One region of the Clostridium cylindrosporum DSM 605 genome, then DNA from elsewhere that is predicted to be linked to it. Evidence: a T-box and tRNA genes for the amino acid it is inferred to sense, from the RefSeq annotation. Region 1 holds a T-box; the other holds one or more tRNA genes.
The links. The T-box of region 1 lies ahead of pheS (phenylalanine--tRNA ligase subunit alpha). A T-box ahead of a tRNA ligase gene usually reads a tRNA of that ligase, here a tRNA-Phe.
Positions count from the first base shown of each region.

Region 2: it encodes a tRNA-Phe, which carries the amino acid that the T-box ahead of pheS (phenylalanine--tRNA ligase subunit alpha) is inferred to sense. The anticodon was not compared.

Region 1 covers NZ_LFVU01000006.1:100,642-105,899, reverse strand. Annotated here, with positions in the region: gene CLCY_RS04075 (TrkH family potassium uptake protein) at 1-388, shown strand, start outside; gene CLCY_RS04070 (potassium channel family protein) at 407-1,066, shown strand; gene CLCY_RS04065 (TrmH family RNA methyltransferase) at 1,077-1,850, shown strand; T-box leader at 1,904-2,126, shown strand; gene pheS (phenylalanine--tRNA ligase subunit alpha) at 2,191-3,213, shown strand; gene pheT (phenylalanine--tRNA ligase subunit beta) at 3,227-5,258, shown strand, end outside.
Region 2 covers NZ_LFVU01000027.1:455,104-460,361, forward strand. Annotated here, with positions in the region: gene CLCY_RS10820 (tetratricopeptide repeat protein) at 1-372, shown strand, start outside; gene CLCY_RS10825 (S66 peptidase family protein) at 430-1,335, shown strand; gene CLCY_RS10830 (M20 metallopeptidase family protein) at 1,335-2,504, shown strand; tRNA gene CLCY_RS10835 (tRNA-Phe) at 2,749-2,824, opposite strand; tRNA gene CLCY_RS10840 (tRNA-Glu) at 2,830-2,904, opposite strand; gene CLCY_RS10845 (MBL fold metallo-hydrolase) at 2,992-4,383, shown strand; gene CLCY_RS10850 (MerR family transcriptional regulator) at 4,504-4,998, shown strand; gene CLCY_RS10855 (GNAT family N-acetyltransferase) at 5,069-5,258, shown strand, end outside.

The DNA of each region.
Region 1 (5,258 bases):
GATTCTTTTTATGACTATAATGTGTATTATTAATGGACGTGATGATACTGAAATATTCAGAAAGAGAATAAATAAGTATTCTGTTTATAGAGCCGTGTCTATAACACTTATAAGTTTTATGCTTGTAATAGTTGTTACAATGATTTTATCTATTACAGAAAAGGGGACATTTATTCAGTTCCTATATGAAGCAACATCAGCCTTTGGTACAGTTGGGCTAACTCTTGGACTTACTCCAACACTTACTCCAATAGGAAAAATAGCAATAATAATTACCATGTATGCAGGAAGACTTGGGCCTCTAACCCTTGTATTAGCATTTGCATATAAACAAAAAACAACAAATACAACTATAAAATATCCAGAGGATAAGATTTTAGTTGGTTAAGTTTAAGGAGGATAGATTATGACTTCAAAACAATATGTTATTATAGGACTTGGGAGATTTGGAACAAGTATTGCCAAAACACTTTATTCACTTGGAAATGAAGTTTTAGCAGTAGATGTTGATGAAGAGGTAGTGCAGGAAGTTTCTCAGGATGTTACACATGCAGTACAAGCTGACTCAACTGATGAAAGTGTTCTAAGGGCCCTTGGACTTAGAAACTTTGATGTTGCTGTAATTACTATAGGCTCAGATGTACAGGCGAGTATAATGGCAACACTTCTTGTAAAAGAACTTGGAGTAAAATATGTAATAGCAAAAGCTCATAATGAGGTTCATGCTAAGGTTCTGTATAAAATAGGTGCTGATAGAGTAGTGTTCCCAGAACGTGATATGGGAGTTAGGGTTGCACATAACCTGTGCTCATCTAACATACTAGATTATATAGAGCTTTCTCCGGATTATAGCATAATGGAAGTAACAGCTATTAATAAGTGGGTTGGAAAATCTCTTAAGGATCTAAATATCAGAAGTAGGTTTGGAATAAATGTTATGGCAATAAAAAGAGGAAATGACATTAATATTTCTCCAGAAGCTGATGAATACATTAAAAAGGGAGATATTTTAGTTGTAATTGGAGGAACTGAGTCACTTAAGGATATTGAAGAATACAGCGAATAGGAAGATAAATATGATATCAAAGGACAATAAGTTAGTAAAGAAAGCGCAAAAGCTTAAAAAGAAAAAGTATAGAGAAATAGAAGGACTTTTTTTAGCTGAAGGGATTAGATTTGTTGAAGCAGCTATTGAAAATGGATCTGCGGAGTATGTTTTATATAGTAATATGATATATTCTACAAATGGTTATGAAAGAGTTTTGGAATCAGATGTAGATTCATTTGAGGTACAGGATTCTATTTTAAGGGATATATGCGATACAGAATCTCCTCAGGGAGTAGTTGCTATATGTACTAAAAAGGATCATGTTATTGAAGAAATAATGGGAGATTTATTAGTTATTGTAGATGGTGTTCAAGACCCTGGAAACTTAGGTACAATAATAAGAACATGTGATGCAGCGGGTGTATCTGGAATCATTATTCTTAAGGGAACAGTTGATGTTTATAATCCTAAGGTGTTAAGGTCTACCATGGGGTCCATATTTCATATACCAATAGTTAGTGCTGATAACTTTAGTAATACATCTAATATTCTTTTAAATAATGGTTATAAAATATTAGCCACAAGCCTTCAAGGTAAAAAGTCTTTATATGAATATAACTTTTCAAATAAGACAGCGGTTATACTAGGTAATGAAGCAAATGGTGTAAGTGATGAGAATCTATCACTTGCAACTGACCTTATTATAATACCTATGGAGGGTGAAGCGGAATCCTTAAATGTTGGAGTAGCAAACTCTGTTATAGTATACGAGGCTTTAAGACAAAGGATTTATAAAAAATAGAGATAATTGACATATATCTAATTTGTGATACAATTGTATGGTATGAATTAGAATATACGGCGTTGAAAGAGGCCATTAGGAAGATACCCTGTACAGGAAAGATAAGTCATAGACTGAGAGCTTATCGGCAGAAGGACCTTTTGAAGTTTCCCTCTGGAGTCCCCTATCTGAATTTTTAGTAGGTTAGGGCGGTGAAAATCGTTATAATTGCTTTAAGTGGGTATTATATATACCAATTAGGGTGGTACCACGGAGAATACAGCCTTCGTCCCTTACCGGGATGAGGGCTTTTTTTATTTTTAAAAAAAAGTATACATAATTAAGAAAGGAGACTATCTTTATGAAGGATCAGTTAAATCAAATAAAAAACGATGCAATAGTAGATATTAAAGCCTCTGAGAATAGTCAAAGTATAGAGGAAATACGTGTTAAGTACCTTGGGAAAAAGGGATTACTTACAGGAATATTAAGAGGTATGGGTAAATTATCAGCAGAGGAAAGACCTATTGTTGGTAAAATAGCCAATGAAGTTAGAGAAGAAATAGAGGCAGAACTTGAAGTAGCGTTAAAATCTATTAAGAATAAAGAAAAAAATGAGAGATTACAAAGTGAAATAATAGATATAACAATGCCAGGAAAAAGACGTGAACTTGGAGGAATGCATCCTATAAATAAGGTTCTTGATGAAATAAAGGAAATATTCTTTGGTATGGGGTTTGCAATTACAGATGGACCTGAAGTTGAAAAGGATTATTATAACTTTGAGGCATTAAATATTCCAAAGAACCATCCAGCAAGAGATGAACAGGATACATTTTATATTAATGAAAATGTGGTTTTAAGAACTCAAACTTCTCCTATGCAAATTAGATATATGGAGGAAAATAAACCTGCTATAAGAATGATATCAGCAGGTAAGGTTTATAGATCAGATGCAGTAGATGCAACACATTCACCAATATTCCATCAAATAGAAGGACTTGTTATAGATAAGGATATTACTATGGCAAATCTTAAGGGAACACTAGATACATTTGTACAAAGATTCTTTGGTGAAAACATAAAAACTAAATTTAGACCACATCACTTCCCATTTACAGAGCCATCAGCAGAGGTTGATGTATCATGCTTTATGTGTGATGGTAAGGGATGTAGAGTTTGTAAAGGGGAAGGATGGATAGAAATCCTTGGCTGTGGTATGGTTCATCCTGAGGTATTAAAGGCAGGTAATATAGATCCAGAAAAGTATAGTGGATTTGCCTTTGGAATGGGTCTTGAAAGAATAGTTATGATTAAGTACGGAATTGATGATATAAGATTACTATTTGAGAATGATGTAAGATTCTTAAAGCAATTTAACTAAGGAGGTTTTTACTATGAAAGTTCCATATAAATGGATGTTAGAGTATGTAGATTTAGATGAAAATATAAATGATGTAGCAGATGCATTAACACTGTCAGGTTCTAAGGCAGAAGAGGTTATAGAAACAGGTAAAGAAATTTCTAATGTTATAACAGGTAAAATAGAAAAGATAGATGTACATCCAGATGCTGAAAAGCTAATTGTATGTCAAATAAATGTAGGACTAGATGAAAATATTCAAATAGTAACAGGAGCTAAAAATGTAAGCGAAGGAGATATAGTTCCAGTTGCTATGCATAAGTCAACTCTTCCAGGGGGAGTTAGCATAAAGAAGGGGAAACTTCGTGGAGTTGAATCAAATGGTATGCTTTGTTCTGAAGAGGAGTTAGCTATACCTGTAGATGAGCCAGTTCATGGAATAATGATACTAGATAAGGATACACCAATAGGAGCTGATATAAAGGAAGTTCTTGGTCTAAATGGTGGAATTATAGACTTTGAGATAACATCTAATAGATCAGATTGCTTTGGAGTATATGGTATTGCCAGGGAAGCCGCAGCTACATTTGGGAAGCCTTTAAAAGAGCTTGATCTTAGCTACAAAGAAGATAAGGATACTATAAAGCATTACCTTGATGTTAAAGTATCAGATTCTTTATGTAGAAGATACATGGCTAAGATGGTTAAAAACGTAAAGGTTGGACCATCACCTGCATGGTTAAAGGCAAATCTTGAGGAAGCAGGAGTTAGATCAATTAATAATATAGTAGATATTACAAACTATGTTATGATAGAACTTGGTCAACCTATGCATGCATTTGATTATAACTTTATTAGTGATAGCAAAATTGAAGTTAGAAGAGCTAATGATGCTGAGAAATTTACAACACTTGATGAAGTAGAAAGAACACTAGATTCATCAATGCTTGTTATAGCAGATGGAGAAAAAAGCGTTGCAATAGCAGGTGTTATGGGAGGAATGAACTCAGAGGTTACAGAGGCGACTCAGGTTATAGTACTTGAAAGTGCTAACTTTGATGGAACAAATGTTAGACTTACATCAAAGAAGCTTGCATTAAGAACAGATGCATCAGGTAAATTTGAAAAGGATCTTGATCCAAATCTTTGTGAAATTGCTATTAATAGAGCTTGCCATCTTATAGAATTAATTGGTGCTGGTGAAGTTATTAGTGATGTTATAGATGTATATGGAACTAAAACTGATGATGTAAACCTTGAGGTTACTCCAAAGTGGATAAATGGATTCCTTGGAACAGATATAAGTGTAGAAAGAATGAAGGAAATACTTGTAAGTCTTGGAATGGAAGTAGATGGAGAAGAAGTTCTAAATATAAAGGTACCTTCATTTAGACAAGATATTAGAATAAGAGAAGATGTAGCTGAAGAAATAGTTAGAATATATGGATATGATAAAATACCTTCAGTTAAAATCAAAGGTGAAGCAGTAGAAGCTGCATGGACAATAGAGCAAAAATTAACTAAGTTAGTTAAGGAAACAATGATTGCATCTGGATTCTATGAAGCATTAACATATTCATTTATAGCACCTAAGGTATTTGACTCTATAAATGTAGAAAAAGATAGTTCACTTAGAAACTGTGTTAAGATAAGCAACCCTCTAGGGGAAGACTTTAGTTTAATGAGAACAACAACAATGCCAAGTATGCTAGATTCCTTATCAAGAAACTATGCAAGAGATAATAAGGAGGCATTATTATTCGAAGTATCAAAGGTATATATACCAAGTGAGGATACTCTACCAGAAGAAAAGTTAAAGCTTACTATTGGTATGTATGGAGATGTAGACTTCTATGAATTAAAGGGAGTAGTTGAGGTTCTACTTGAAAAGCTTTCAGTTCCTAAGTTTGCATTCGAAAGAGAAAGCAGTAATCCATCATTCCATCCAGGAAAAACAGCAAACCTTCTAGTTAGAAATAAACCTGTTGGAACATTTGGTGAACTTCATCCAGATGTGCTTGAAAACTACGGATTTGAAAATAGAGTATTCTTTGCAGAGCTTGATT
Region 2 (5,258 bases), on a different contig from region 1:
GGATTATTTTATTATTATTTAGGTTTAATTAATTTAAAGAAGGAAGATTATATGTCAGCTTTAGTATGTCTAAGAACTGCTAGAAAAAATGATATAAAAAGTCATCTTCTTTCATATAATATATCTATTTGCTATGTTAAACTTAATAAAAATGATTTAGCTAAGAAAGAATTAATAGAGACTATAAAAAAAGACCCTAAGTTCTTTAATGCATATACAAACCTTTGTAATTTATATCTTAAAGATAATAGTAGCAAAGAAGCTTATAGAACAATAAGGTATGGTCAGGCGTCTTTAAAGGATGATAAGGAAAAACTTAATAAGCTTATAGAAATAGAGAAGAACCTTTTCTCTAATGGATATATAAAGTAATAAAATATATATATTTCATATACTATTATAGTATAATCAATTATTAAGTGGTGAAATATGATAAAGCCTAAAGCTTTAAGTTTTAATGATGAAATAGGAATTATAGCTCCATCGGGTCCTTTTTTTAATTCAGATCAACTTGAAAAAAGTATAGATAAAATTAAAAAGATAGGTTTTAAACCAATTTTAGGTCGAAGTTGTTATGCAAAAGATGGGTTTTTAGCTGGTGGAGATGATGTAAGAGCGAAGGATATAAATATATTTTTTGACTCATCAAATATTAAAGCTATAGTAGCTCTAAGAGGTGGATATGGAGCTATGAGAATACTTGACAAGATAGATTACAAATCCATTAGGAAGAATCCTAAAATATTTGTTGGCTATAGTGATATAACTGCAATTCATAGTGCAATAAATAAGTATTCTAATTTAGTAACCTTCCATGGTCCTATGATATATTCAGACTTTTATAGAATGGATAAAGAAACCTTATCTTCTTTTTTGCACAATGTTATGGACATAAAATATACTCCGAAGTATGATCTTGAAGCAGTCGTAGAAGGTGATGTAAGTGGTAAAATCTTTGGTGGGAATCTTACTATCTTAACGTCTTTACTAGGTTCTAAATATCAAGTAAACTATAAGGACATAGTACTATTTTTGGAAGAAATTAATGAAGAACCCTATAAGGTAGATAGAATGCTTTATCAATTATATTTATCTGGGGCTTTTGAAAAAGTAAAAGGGGTAATTTTAGGGCAGTTTACATCATGTAATTCCTATGATAAGGAGAGAAGTTATTCTTTAGAATATGTACTTGAGGGCTTTTTTAAGAAGTATTCTATACCTTGCTATAAGGGGCTTAACATAGGACATGATGAAAGTAAAATTACTATTCCTTTAGGTGCTAGCTGTAAAATTATAGGCTCTAAGCTTATATTGACTGAAGGGGGAGTTAAGTAATGAAGGAGTATTTAGATTTATCTAGAAAACACTTTGAAAAGATGAAGAAAATAAGAAGATGTCTTCATAGTAATCCTGAAATAGATAGGGATTTACCATATACTTGTTCACTTGTTAAAGATGAACTAAACAGTTTAGACATCAATTACAAAACATTTGAAAACTCAGGTATAATTGGACAGATAGGATCAAGAAATGATAATATTATAGCCTTAAGAGCTGACATGGATGCTCTAGAGGTCGTAGATCTTAAGAATGTTGATTATAAATCTCAGAAAAATGGAATAATGCACGCATGTGGACATGATGCTCACACAGCTATTCAATTAGGTGCAGCTGCTATTTTAAAAGAACTTCAAGAAGACCTTAAAGGGTCTGTTAGATTAATATTTCAGCCTGCTGAAGAAACAGATGGTGGAGCTAAGGATATGATTGAATATGGGGCTCTTGAGGATGTTAATGCTGTAATAGGTCTTCATGTATGTGAGGCAATGAATACTGGAAATATTGGAATTAAAAAGGGGGTAGTAGCAGCAGCTTCTAACCCATTTAAAATAATAGTAAATGGTAAAGGATCCCATGGGGCTAGTCCTGCAAATGGAATAGATGCTATAGTTATAGCGTGTAAGGTAGTAGAAAATCTTCAAGTATTAGTTTCAAGGGAAACATCTGCAACAGATAGTGCGGTTATAACTGTTGGAAAGATTAAAGGTGGAACAGCACCTAATGCTGTTGCAAGTAAAGTTGAGATTGAAGGTATTATTAGAACTCTTGGAAATGATTTAAGACAAAAAACAGTAAGAAGAGTTAAAGAAGTTGCTGAATTTACCGCTAAAATGTATGGAGCTACTGTAGAAGTTCTAATAGAAGAAGGTTATCCATCCTATGATAATGATGATAATTTATTCTACTTTTTATCATCTAGCTTAAATAATAGTGATGAAGTAAAATATGTAGAACTTAATAAGCCTAGCATGGGTGTTGAGGATTTTGCATATTACTCTCAAAAGGTTCCATCACTATATTATAGGTTAGGGTGTAGAAGTGAAGATAAGGGTATTATACATCCTGCACATGGAAGTTATTTTGACATTGATGAGGAGTGTTTAATTTATGGTGCAGCTGTACAAGCTATGTGTGCAGTAGAGCTTCTAAAAGTTAATATGTAATTAAAGGGTAGTTTTTATTTAAAATTCTATACTAATATTTAATATATTTAGTATAGAATTTTACTTTTCAGTAAACACTTCATAGAGTTTTTAATCTATAATGTTGAATAATAAATATTGAAGTTACACAAAATAACAACTTTGAAGGGTTTTTACTTATTTAAATAGAATTATGTTACTTGTAAGCTAATATATATAATAAATGGTCAAAAAAGAAAAAAGAAGAGTAAACTATTACTCTTCTTGGTGGCCAAAGCCGGAATCGAACCAGCGACACGGGGATTTTCAGTCCCCTGCTCTACCGACTGAGCTATTTGGCCTTATATGGTGACCCCTAGGGGAATCGAACCCCTGTTACCACCGTGAAAGGGTGGTGTCTTAACCGCTTGACCAAGGGGCCATGCCCTTGCTACGAATATTAGTTTACCAAAAAAATCGAAATATGTCAACAACAAATATAAATATTTTTTAAAGGTGGTTTAACTTAATGAAATTAAAGTTTTGTGGAGCATCTAAAATGGTTACAGGATCATGCTATTATATAGAGGCTATGGGAAGAAAGTTTCTTATAGACTGTGGTCTCTTTCATGGTGAAGAAGAAGAAAAAAATAAAGAAAGATTTCCTTTTAACCCAAATGAGCTTGACTTTGTAATATTAACCCATGCACATATTGATCATTCAGGAAGAATTCCGCTTCTTTATAAAAGAGGCTTTAAAGGGACAATATACTGTACTCAAGCTACAGGTGATTTAATTAAGATAATGCTTAGGGATAGTGCACATATTCAGATTTCAGAAACAGAATGGGAAAATAAAAAAAGGCAACAAAAGAAGCTAGACTTAGTTGAGCCGCTTTATGATTTTGATGATGTTGAATTAGCACTAGAGAATGTTCATACAATTCCATATAATTATATTTTTAAAATTGATAGTAATATACATATTAATCTTAAGGATGCAGGACATCTTTTAGGTTCTAGCATAGTTGAACTTTTTGTACATGATAGAAAAGTAAACAAGAAGGTAGTATTTACTGGGGATCTTGGTAATCTTAACATACCTATAATAAAGGATCATGAATATATAAATGAAGCAGACTATTTGATTGTAGAATCTACCTATGGAAATAGACTACACAAACCAATTGAAGAAAGTAACTCTTTATATAACATAATTGTAGATACAATACAAAGAGGAGGAAATGTAATAATTCCATCTTTTGCTGTTGGTAGAACACAGGAACTATTATATATACTTAATAATTATATAGATATTGAGAAAAGAAGTAGACTTCAGGATGTAGATATATATGTAGATAGTCCTTTAGCCACAGCTGCAACAGAGATATTTAGAGAACATATGGAGTGTTTTGATGAAGAAACTCTTAAAAAATTAGACATAGATAATTTCCCTCTTGATTTTAATAACTTAACCTTTACATCTTCTAAGGAAGCTTCTATAAGACTAGCTTATAAAAAGGGTGTGGTTATTATATCTTCAAGTGGGATGTGTGATGCTGGTAGAATTAAGCATCACTTAAAGAGTAACATTGAGGATGAAAATAGTAGCATTGTTTTTGTAGGATATCAAGCTAGTGGAACACTTGGAAGAAGAATTTTAGATGGAGAAAAAAGGGTTAAAATATTTGGTGAAAGTCTTAATGTTAAGGCAAAGATTCATGAGTTCCCTGGGCTTTCAGGACACGCTGATATGGATGGTTTAATACATTGGATTAAAAGTATAAAAGATGGCGTAAGAGGAAAAATATTTCTAACACATGGAGATGTTGATGCAATAGATAATCTTTCACGTGAAATTAAACAAGTGACATCTGCAGATATTGTTAAGCCTAGTATCTTTGAGGAATATAAGCTGTAAAAAAGGTTGAAAAATTCGAAAAAGTGATTTTACTCACGAATTAAACTTAAATTAAACGACAATTTTTATCAAGGGAAATGATTAAAGGGTATAGAATAGTATATCATGAGGTGATATATTATGGAAAAAAATATTTACTCTTTTAAGGAAGCTTGTAATAAAACAGGGTATAAAGCGTCAGCTATAAGATATTATGAAAAGGAGTTTTATCTTAATATTCCAAGGGATAATAACTCAAGAAGGGTTTTTACTAAAAAGGAATTGGATACACTTTTTTTCATAAAAGACCTTCAGGAAAAGGGATATTCTAATACTCAAATAAAAAAATTGATGGAAAATGAAGAGGTTAGGGAAGAGATTGCAGCTACTACAGGTTCACTTGAAGTTGATTTCGTAAAGGGACTTGAGGAAAAACTTCAAGAAATAAATAAGTCCCTTTGCGAATTAAGTGAAAATGTAAGTTCTAAGGAAAGAGACTTAATTATAAGTGAAAATATGAAGCTTAAGATGGAGAATAAGCAAAAAGCTTATGAAATAATTCAACTTAAAGAGAAGTTAAAATATGAATCTAATAAGAAACAAGGTTTTTTTTCAAGGATATTTGGAAAAAAGTAATAAGTGCTTCAACTTAAAGGATATGTAAAGTATAATATAAATATATAATAATAAAAAACTAGGGGTAGAAATGTTAGAATTTAGTACATTAAAGTTTAAAGACATTCAATCAGTAAAAAATATAATGTTTGATAAAAAGGCATGTTTAAGTCCTTTTTACAGTCAAAATAAAAAAAGTATAACTTACTTTACAATAATTAAGGGGGTTTATATTGCTACAAAGGATGATAGGGAGGTTGGAGTCCTTATAATAGATAGCA